DNA from 4 places in the Shinella sp. GW821-FHT11G07 genome. Region 3 is predicted to be linked to each of the others. Evidence: riboswitches for the same ligand, from Rfam matches in the RefSeq annotation. Region 3 holds a riboswitch; each other region holds the start of a gene.
What was found. A riboswitch is a leader RNA that binds a small molecule or an ion and turns the genes downstream of it on or off. The one in region 3 is predicted to bind cobalamin.

Region 1 (2,169 bases), on a different contig from region 3:
AAGGGATCGGCGTGGCGCACCGAGTTCCAGAAGGCTTCCGGCGTCTGGCCGGACAGCGTGCGGCCGGAAAGGTCGGTGATCGTGCCGGAGATCATGACCGGCAGCTCGATGCCCTTTTCCTCGAAGACTTCGCGGGTGGCGAAGATCGCGGCCTTGGCGTTCAGTGTGTCGAAGATCGTCTCGATCAGGATGATGTCGGCGCCACCATCGATGAGGCCGCGCAGCTGATCGGCATAGGCGAGGCGCAGATCATCGAAGGAGACGGCGCGGTAGCCGGGATTGTTGACGTCGGGCGAGATGGAGGCGGTGCGGTTGGTCGGGCCGAGCGCGCCGGCGACGAAACGGCGGCGGCCGTCCTTTTCCTGCGCGCGCAGGCCGGCGCGCCGCGCAAGGCGCGCACCGTCGCGGTTCAGTTCATAGACCATGTCCTCCATGCCGTAGTCGGCCTGGGCGATGGTGGTGGAGGAGAAGGTGTTGGTTTCGAGAATATCGGCGCCGGCCAGCGCATAGCGGTAATGAATGTCCTCGATCGCGCCCGGCTGGGTCAGCGTCAACAGGTCGTTGTTGCCCTGCTGGTGGCAGGCGCAATCGCCGAAGCGGTCGCCGCGGAAATCGTCCTCGATGAGCTTGAGCGTCTGGATTTCCGTGCCCATGGCGCCGTCGAGCACCAGGATGCGCTCGCGCGCGGCTTTTTGCAGGGCTGCGAGGATCTCGCGGCCGTCGCGGCGCGGCAGTTCGGGGCCGAACAGGGTGTCCAGGTGCGATTTGGCCATGGCAAAGCCCTCCGGTGCAATCATACTGCATCGGAAGTCACATAAAGATATCTTTATGTCAATATGCGTTTATGCGGACCGACGCGTCAGTGAAGCGGACGGTCTGCACCGGCAAGCGAGGCGAAAAGCGATCGCAGGCGGGCAATATCCGGATCGGCATCCTCATAACGGGAGAGTTTCTGCACCTCCTTCAGTGCCTCGACGGCAAGGTCGGCGCCGCGCGGTTGCCAGAGCAGCCAGGAGATGAAGACGGATTCCGGCTTTCCGGTGCCGGAGAGGCCGTTGTGATCAAGTGCAAGCATTTCTTCCCCAATCGGTAAATTGGGGGATGACCGGACGCACGCATGCTGGATTTCGCCGAAAGGCGACAAGCAAGCGCACCACTGGGACACCCCGCCCATGGACGTTTCAAGTATCAGGGCAGGTCTCCTGGCTCACGGGTCGTCGCCTCTGTCTCGCCTTCCCGGTCCAAAGACCAGTGGCTTTATCGACAGTCGCTCACCGTTCACAGTTGCGGGGGCAGCGCCGGTCTTGGCACTCCATCTGGAGCATCGCACCGGCTTCCCTCTTAGCCTCCAAGCCGCATGCGACTCGGAAGACCCTGACTTCGGCAAACTGGCGTCAGCGCGCCGGCAAGTCAATGGTTTTGACTATCATGCACAGGGCGGGAACTTTTTCCCGCATCAGGCATTTGGCTTTCCGCCTGCACCATGCGCAGGTTCGCCCTTGGGGAGGGATGGGCGATTCACCAAATCCGCAGATGAGGGTCCATGCTGCGCCATCCAGTCCTGTTGACATGTTGCAAGTCTCTGTCCTTACGGCTAAAAAATGCCGTTTTCATGCACCACGCGGCCAGGATGCCAACAAGCGTGTCGCCTGAGCCCTGTCCAACCGTCAAGTGCCCCCGGGGTGCGGTTCGGTGCCATGGCTGATCGCGGCACAAATATGAACCCTGCCCGCAAAAAACTGTCCAGCGCAAAGGCCGCCGCCGGATGGTTCCACATGGCCGGATCCAGAATCAGAAACATGCCCCTTCATAATACGCCGCAAGCCTCCTCGCGCGATGCCGACGTCAAGCAGATCGATTATAACGATTCGATCCGCGCCACCTATCTGACGCTGGAGGAGCTTGCCGATTGCGGTGAAGCGCTGGCGCGCGACAAACGCGCGGCCCTGCCCGGCTTCCGACCCTTCGAATTCCGTGCCCGGCACAAGGAAAACGAGAAGGAAATCTTCCGCGTCTACCAGACGACGGCGAAGGATGTCGAAGCGGGCGTGCAGATCACCCCCGCAGCCGAATGGCTGCTCGACAACTATTACGTCGTCGAAGAGGCGATCCAGGAAGTCCGCCGCGATTTCCCCCGCCGCTTCTTCCGCCAGTTGCCGACCCTGGAGG
Region 2 (2,169 bases), on a different contig from region 3:
GATGACGCCGGTCGGCGGGGATACCTACAATCCGATGGTCACGTCCTGGCGGCCCAACATGCCCGGATCCTTCGTCTGGCGCTCGGCGCTGCCGCAGATCGCGTTGTTCGTTCTGGTGTTTGCCGGCGTCATGCTGTTCGTCACCCTGCGCTTTTCCGCGCTCGTCCGCGCGCTCCAGCGCAGCGAGACGAAGAACGCCTTCCTCGCACGGCACGATCCGTTGACCGGCCTCAAGAACCGCAGCGGTTTTGACGAGGAAGTGTCGCGCGCCATCAAGAAGGGCGAGAACAAGCCCTTCGCGATCCTCGCGCTCGATCTCGACAGGTTCAAGGCAGTCAACGACCGGCATGGGCATGCAGCGGGGGATGCGGTGCTCCAGGCCGTCGCCAGGCGGTTCTCCGAGCGTGTCGGCCGGCGCGGTTGCGTCGCCCGCCTGGGGGGCGACGAGTTTTGCGTTCTGCTGACCGGCGAACATAGCCGTGAGCATCTGGTGGAGCTTGCCGCCAGCCTCGTTCTGGATGCGCAGATCCCGATCGCCTATGACGGGCAGCTTCTTCTCATTGGCGGCAGCGCCGGCATCGCCCAGTTTCCGCAGCACGGCAAGACGGTGCACGACGTCATGGTAATGGCTGACGCCGCGCTCTATGCTGCCAAGAACGCCGGCCGCAATCGTGCCGTCCATGCCGGTGACATGGACAGGGCCGAGATTGCCGACGCCGGCGAGGCCCGCGCCGCCTAGTGAGCCGCAGATGGACAGGCCCGCGGCGCAAGCGGGCTTGATCGCATCGTCCGGTCATGCGCATATCGCTCCCGTCAGGTGCCCGCTTTTTGCGGGAGAATCGGGAATCCGGTGCGGGCTTGAAAAGCCCAGGTCCGGAACGTGCCCAACGCTGTGACGGGGATGGCGTGCGCCGTAAAAGCTTGAATCGATTCAGGCTTTTGCCACTGGTTGCTCAACCGGGAAGGCAGGTGCTTGCTGCGTGACCCGAAGTCAGAAGACCGGCCTGGCAAGATAGACCGAACCCGCGTGGACGGCGGCAGGTTGTGCGCATTGTTGGGGAGAAAACGATGCGAACCGAACCGTGGGACCCTCTGGTCCGGGCGGGCGCCTTTTCTTGCGAGGACAGGCAAGCCGTCTATCGTGCCATCGAAACGCGCCGCGACGTGCGTGACCAGTTTCTGCCCGAACCATTGCCGGACGACCTCGTCGGCCGCCTGCTGCATGCCGCACACAGCGCGCCGTCGGTCGGCTTCATGCAGCCGTGGAATTTTCTCACGGTGCGCAGCGAGGCGACGCGGCGGCGGGTGCATGCCGCGTTTCAAAAAGCCAATGCCGAGGCGGTGGCGATGTTCGAAGGCGAGCGTCAGGAGCACTATCGCGCCCTGAAGCTCGAGGGCATTCTAAAGGCGCCGCTCTCGATTTGCGTGACCTGTGATCCAACACGCGGCGGAACGGTGGTGCTCGGCCGCACCCACAATCCGCGCATGGATGTCTATTCGACGGTCTGCGCCGTGCAGAACCTCTGGCTCGCGGCGCGGGCGGAAGGGGTCGGCGTCGGCTGGGTTAGCATCTTTCACGACAGCGACGTCCGGAACATCCTCGGCATACCCGAGCATATCGAGATCGTCGCCTGGCTGTGCGTCGGTTTCGTCGACCGACTCTATGCCGAGCCGGAGCTTGCGGTGAAGGGCTGGCGACAGCGCCTGCCGCTGGAAGAACTGGTGTTCGAGGAGCGCTGGCCGGAAACCGACGTCAGTTGACGCCGGCATCGGCCGGACGGCCGAGGTCGATGGCGGATTGGTTTGCCGGCAGGAAGACCGGGCCGACGGTGCGCACCTTGCTGGTCGCCGGATCGTAGTCGCGTTCCTCGATCGTCACCGGCGTCTTGACCGCTGTTTCCGCCTTTTTCGGCAGGGTATCGATCCTGGTGATGGAACCGCCGTCGTCGCCGGTCGATGCCTGCGCAGGGTCGCCCTTCAGCGCCTTCTCGCGCTTGATCATCTCCTGGTAATAGGCCGAGAGGTTGCAGCCGCAGGCGCCGGGCTTGGAAAGGTCACGCGTGCGGTAGGAGAAGGCGTTCTGCAGCTCGTAATAGGGGCGACCGGTAACCGTCGAGGTCATCTGGTCGGTTTCCTGCCCGTTCGTCATCGACTGATAGAAGAGCTCGG
Region 3 (2,169 bases):
TGATCGAGGCGTTGAATGAAGCGATGGAGGCGCGCACCTGCGCACTCGGCATCGAAGTCGGCTCGGGCAACCACTGGCAGACGTCGCGCGAAGGCCGCGAGGCGATCCATGCCTTCCGCTATGCGCTTTATGACGGCGTGCAGAGCGGCAGCGAGGACGGCAAGGCCGTTGCGCCGCTGATGGGCCGCTTTTCCGATTTCGACGGCGGCGTCACCTCTATCCATCTCGGCGGCACGACTTTTCTTGTCTGTTATCCCGACCACGGCATGATCTACCGCTTCATCCCGAAGACGGCGGGGACGTGCGAGATGGAACTGATCTGGCTCGTCGACGGCAAAGCGGAGGAGGGCAGGGATTACGATCTCGAAAAGCTCACCTGGCTGTGGAAGGTCACGACGGCGGAAGACAAGACGATCATCGAGCACACGGCGCGCGGTGTGCAGTCGCACTATTTCGTGCCCGGGCCGATCGCGCCAATGGAGCAGAACGAGCTTCGCTATATCGACTGGTATCTCGAAGAGATCAGTCGCCCGGACGGCGTGGGCGCATAAGAAAAAGATATAAAGATATCTTTATATCATTGACGAATGACTCCGGACAGACGATGATCCCGCCATCGAGGTTCTTCGGGTTCCGATCCGAAGCTAAGAGGGAATCCGGTGCGACCTTCGGGTCCATGCCGGAGCTGCCCCCGCAACTGTAAGCGGCGAGTTTCGTCCACCATGTCACTGAGGAAGACGCCTCGGGAAGACGGACGCAAGCGCTGACCCGCCCCCGATAGATAACGTCCACGGGCGGGGTGTCCCGGTGTGCCGCTTTTGCGACCGGCCACCTGTGCGCCGCCGTCGTCGATGCGTCATTCCTCCCTGCCCATAACCTACGGGGTAGGAAAATGACCATCAGAACTGCAAATCTCGGTTTTCCCAGGATTGGAAGACATCGCGAGCTGAAATTCGCGCTCGAAGCCTATTGGTCCGGCAAGGCGGACCGCACGTCGCTGCTCGACGTCGGAAAGACGCTGAGGGCGGAAAACTGGAAGCTCCAGCAGGAGAAGGGGATCGACGCGATCCCGTCCAACGATTTCTCCTTCTATGACCACGTTCTCGATACCGCCGTCATGGTGGGTGCCATTCCGCCGGCCTACGGCTGGACCGGCGGGCCTGTCGACCTCGACATCTATTTCGCCATGGCGCGCGGTGCGACCGGCGGCGAGCATGCCGCCTGCGGCCACGCCCATCACGGGCAGGGCGTGCCGGCGCTCGAAATGACGAAATGGTTCGACACGAACTACCACTACATGGTGCCGGAATTTTCCGCCGACCTAGCCTTCGCGCTGACGGAGAACCGGCCGCTGCAAAGCTTCCTGGAGGCGAAGGCGCTCGGTATCCACACCCGTCCCGCCCTCCTCGGCCCGGTCACTTTCCTGAAGCTCGGCAAGACGCGGGATGGGTCGGATGCCCTCGACCTGCTCGACCGTCTTCTGCCGGTCTATGGCCGTATTCTTGCGGAACTCGCCGAGGCGGGGGCGGACTGGGTGCAAATCGACGAGCCGTGCCTTGTGCTCGACCTTTCCGACAAGGAGCGCGATGGCCTGAAGCGAGCCTATGCGGCCCTGTCGAAGGCCGCGCCCGGTCTCCGCATCCTGCTGGCCGGTTACTTCGGGCGTCTTGGCGAAAACCTTGGCACAGCGGTCAGCCTTCCCGTCGCCGGCCTGCATGTCGATCTGGTGCGCGCACCGCAGGAACTGGAAACGATCGCCGAAACGGCACCGGGGACGCTGCATCTCTCGCTCGGTGTCATCGACGGCCGCAATGTCTGGCGGGCGGATCTGGCGTCGCTGGCGCAGCGGCTCGTGCCGATCATTGCGCGCCGCGGAGTGGGCAACATCGAGATCGCGCCGTCCTGCTCGCTGCTGCACGTGCCGATCGATACCGCGCTTGAAACGGCACTCGACGACGAGCTTCGTTCCTGGCTCGCCTTCGCCACGCAGAAGCTTGAGGAACTCGCGTTGCTCGGCCGTCATGCCGAAGCCGGTGCCGTCGAGCAAGGCGGTGCCGTCGCTGCCCGCCTGACCTCGGTGCGCGTGCACGACCCGCTCGTCCAGGGCCGATTGAAGGCGCTGGAGGGTGCGGCGCAGACGCGCAACCTGCCGTTTGGCGGGCGCCAGGC
Region 4 (2,169 bases), on a different contig from region 3:
CGCCAAGGCTGCGGCCGACGCCGAGGCGAAGGCCACGGAAGCGGCCCGCCTTGCCGACGAGGCGGAAAAGCGCGCCGAAGAGGCGGCGACGGCAAAGAAGCAGGCTGAAGCCGATGACGCGGCAGCCGCAGCCCGTAAAAATGAAGCGCAGGGTGCCGAGACGAAGGACCGGGGCCTTGCCGTGGAACAGGCCGATGCGGCGAAGCGCGAGGAGGAAACCTTCCGGAAAGCCGTGCTCGACGGTTCGGCAGATGCTTTCCGCGACTATCTCAGGGCATATCCGAATGGTCGGTTCCTCGCGGATGCCCGCGAACGGCTGTCGACGCTCGCCGATGCCGCGCGTCAGCAAACACAGGAAACCAAGCCGAAGCAGGAGACGGCGACCGCGGAAACCGAGCGCAAGGTTGTCGAGGACCCGGTCATTGACCCCCGCGAAGCCTATATGCAGCGCTCGACCCGTGTGCAGGCGCAGCGCTGGCTGAGCGTTCTGGGCTTCAACACCTATGGCGCGGACGGCGTGTTCGGCCCGCGTACCCGCTCGGCGATCGCGTCATGGCAGGGCTCGTCCGGTTATCGCGCTGACGGCTACCTGTCGCGTGCGCAGTTCCGTGAACTCCGGCAGGCCGCGCAATATGCTCAGGCTCGCCAGAATCGCCAGCGTCAATATCAGCAGCGCCAGTACCAGCAACGTCAGTATCAGCAGGACTATGACGTGCTGGAAGGTCCGGTCGATGGCTACTATGAGCGCTACAACGGCGACGACGGCTATTACAACAATGGCGGCGGCATGGTGATCATTCCCGGCTATTGAGATTGCGACGACCGAACGGCGGTTTCAGCACAGGTCATGCCGCTGCCGGTCGATTGACTTCACGGGACGGGAAGCATAATCATCCGCAGTATTGGATGGTTCCCGGATCCGGAAACGGATCGGGGAGTAAATGGGAATGTGACGCGGCGGACCCAAATAGGGCGCTGCAATCACGGCCGACCCCGCGACTGTAGAGTGGCGAGGAACGTTCATCCGGTGGGGAGGATTGGTGTGGGTCATGGGGCATGGTGCTCCGGGCTGCACCGAGAAAACCAGCCGGAAAAGCCACTGGGTGGCATTGCGATAAGCCAAGGCTCGGACGCCTCTTTTTCTACGAATCGTCCACCTTTCGCGATGCTGATGCCCGGGAAGGTGAGAGCGGTCCGCAGGCGTGAAAACGCCGGACGCCATGAGCCAGGAGACCTGCCAGCCGATGAGGGCATATCGCTCGACCTGGGGAGGGGCTTCCCCAACGCCTGCACGGAGGTTGTCATGGCTGTTTCCGCTACGTCTACTGTTACCCTTTCCGCAAACGATCGCCTTGTCGCCGGCGCGCTTGCGCTGCTGCTCGGTGCCTTCCTTGTTTTCAGCGCCGGCCTCGCAAATTCGGCCGTGCTGCACGATACGGCGCACGACACCCGTCACTCCTACGGCTTTCCCTGCCACTAAGGAGTTTTTGACATGATCGTTCGTTATCTCCTGGCCGCCCTGGTGGCCGGGCTGTTCTCTGGTGTGCTGATGACGGCCGCCCAGGAGGCGCGAGTCGTGCCGCTCATTCTTCACGCAGAAGAATTCGAAGGCGGCGGAGAAGAAACCGCACCGACGACCGACGGCACGACACCCGCCACGACGCAGGAGCATTCCTCGCTCGGTGCCGTGATTCTGGACGTCGCATCGTATCTGTCGCCGGTTTCCGTCGCCTATGCCCATGAGGGCGAAGAGCACGAGGAAGGTGGCATCATGTTCGGCATGAGCCGTTTCTCCGGCACGCTTTTGGCCAACCTCGTCACCGGCACCGGCTTTGCGCTTCTGCTGGCGGGTTTCAGCCTGGTTTCCGGACACCCGATCACCGTCGCGAATGGTGCGCTCTGGGGTGCCGCCGGCTGGCTTGCCGTGCATATGCTGCCGGCCATCGGCCTGCCGCCGGAACTTCCGGGTTTCCCGGCTGCTGATCTTACCCAGCGCCAGATATGGTGGGTTGCGACCGTCCTGCTCTCGGCCGGGGGACTGTACCTCCTGTTCCTGAAGCAAGGTATCGTGGCCAAGGTCGCTGGCATCGTGTTGATTGCGGCGCCGCAGGTTTACGGCGCGCCGCAGCCGAGCGACATTTCCAGCAACGTTCCGGCCGTTCTCGGTGC

Region 1: linked by a shared signal. The riboswitch ahead of AC1RT2_RS12040 (hypothetical protein) and the one ahead of metE (5-methyltetrahydropteroyltriglutamate--homocysteine S-methyltransferase) in region 3 are both predicted to bind cobalamin.
Region 2: linked by a shared signal. The riboswitch ahead of bluB (5,6-dimethylbenzimidazole synthase) and the one ahead of metE (5-methyltetrahydropteroyltriglutamate--homocysteine S-methyltransferase) in region 3 are both predicted to bind cobalamin.
Region 4: linked by a shared signal. The riboswitch ahead of AC1RT2_RS04510 (CbtB domain-containing protein) and the one ahead of metE (5-methyltetrahydropteroyltriglutamate--homocysteine S-methyltransferase) in region 3 are both predicted to bind cobalamin.

The regions. Positions count from the first base shown of each region.
Region 1 covers NZ_JBXARJ010000005.1:211,029-213,197, reverse strand. The annotation lists gene metH (methionine synthase) at 1-773, opposite strand, end outside; gene AC1RT2_RS12040 (hypothetical protein) at 860-1,075, opposite strand; cobalamin riboswitch at 1,176-1,392, opposite strand; gene AC1RT2_RS12035 (glycoside hydrolase family 94 protein) at 1,800-2,169, shown strand, end outside.
Region 2 covers NZ_JBXARJ010000002.1:322,911-325,079, forward strand. The annotation lists gene AC1RT2_RS05055 (diguanylate cyclase domain-containing protein) at 1-739, shown strand, start outside; cobalamin riboswitch at 799-1,022, shown strand; gene bluB (5,6-dimethylbenzimidazole synthase) at 1,069-1,761, shown strand; gene AC1RT2_RS05065 (DUF2865 domain-containing protein) at 1,754-2,169, opposite strand, start outside.
Region 3 covers NZ_JBXARJ010000007.1:161,040-163,208, forward strand. The annotation lists gene AC1RT2_RS15465 (aromatic ring-hydroxylating oxygenase subunit alpha) at 1-551, shown strand, start outside; cobalamin riboswitch at 603-807, shown strand; gene metE (5-methyltetrahydropteroyltriglutamate--homocysteine S-methyltransferase) at 893-2,169, shown strand, end outside.
Region 4 covers NZ_JBXARJ010000002.1:207,228-209,396, forward strand. The annotation lists gene AC1RT2_RS04505 (peptidoglycan-binding domain-containing protein) at 1-811, shown strand, start outside; cobalamin riboswitch at 891-1,256, shown strand; gene AC1RT2_RS04510 (CbtB domain-containing protein) at 1,304-1,480, shown strand; gene AC1RT2_RS04515 (CbtA family protein) at 1,493-2,169, shown strand, end outside.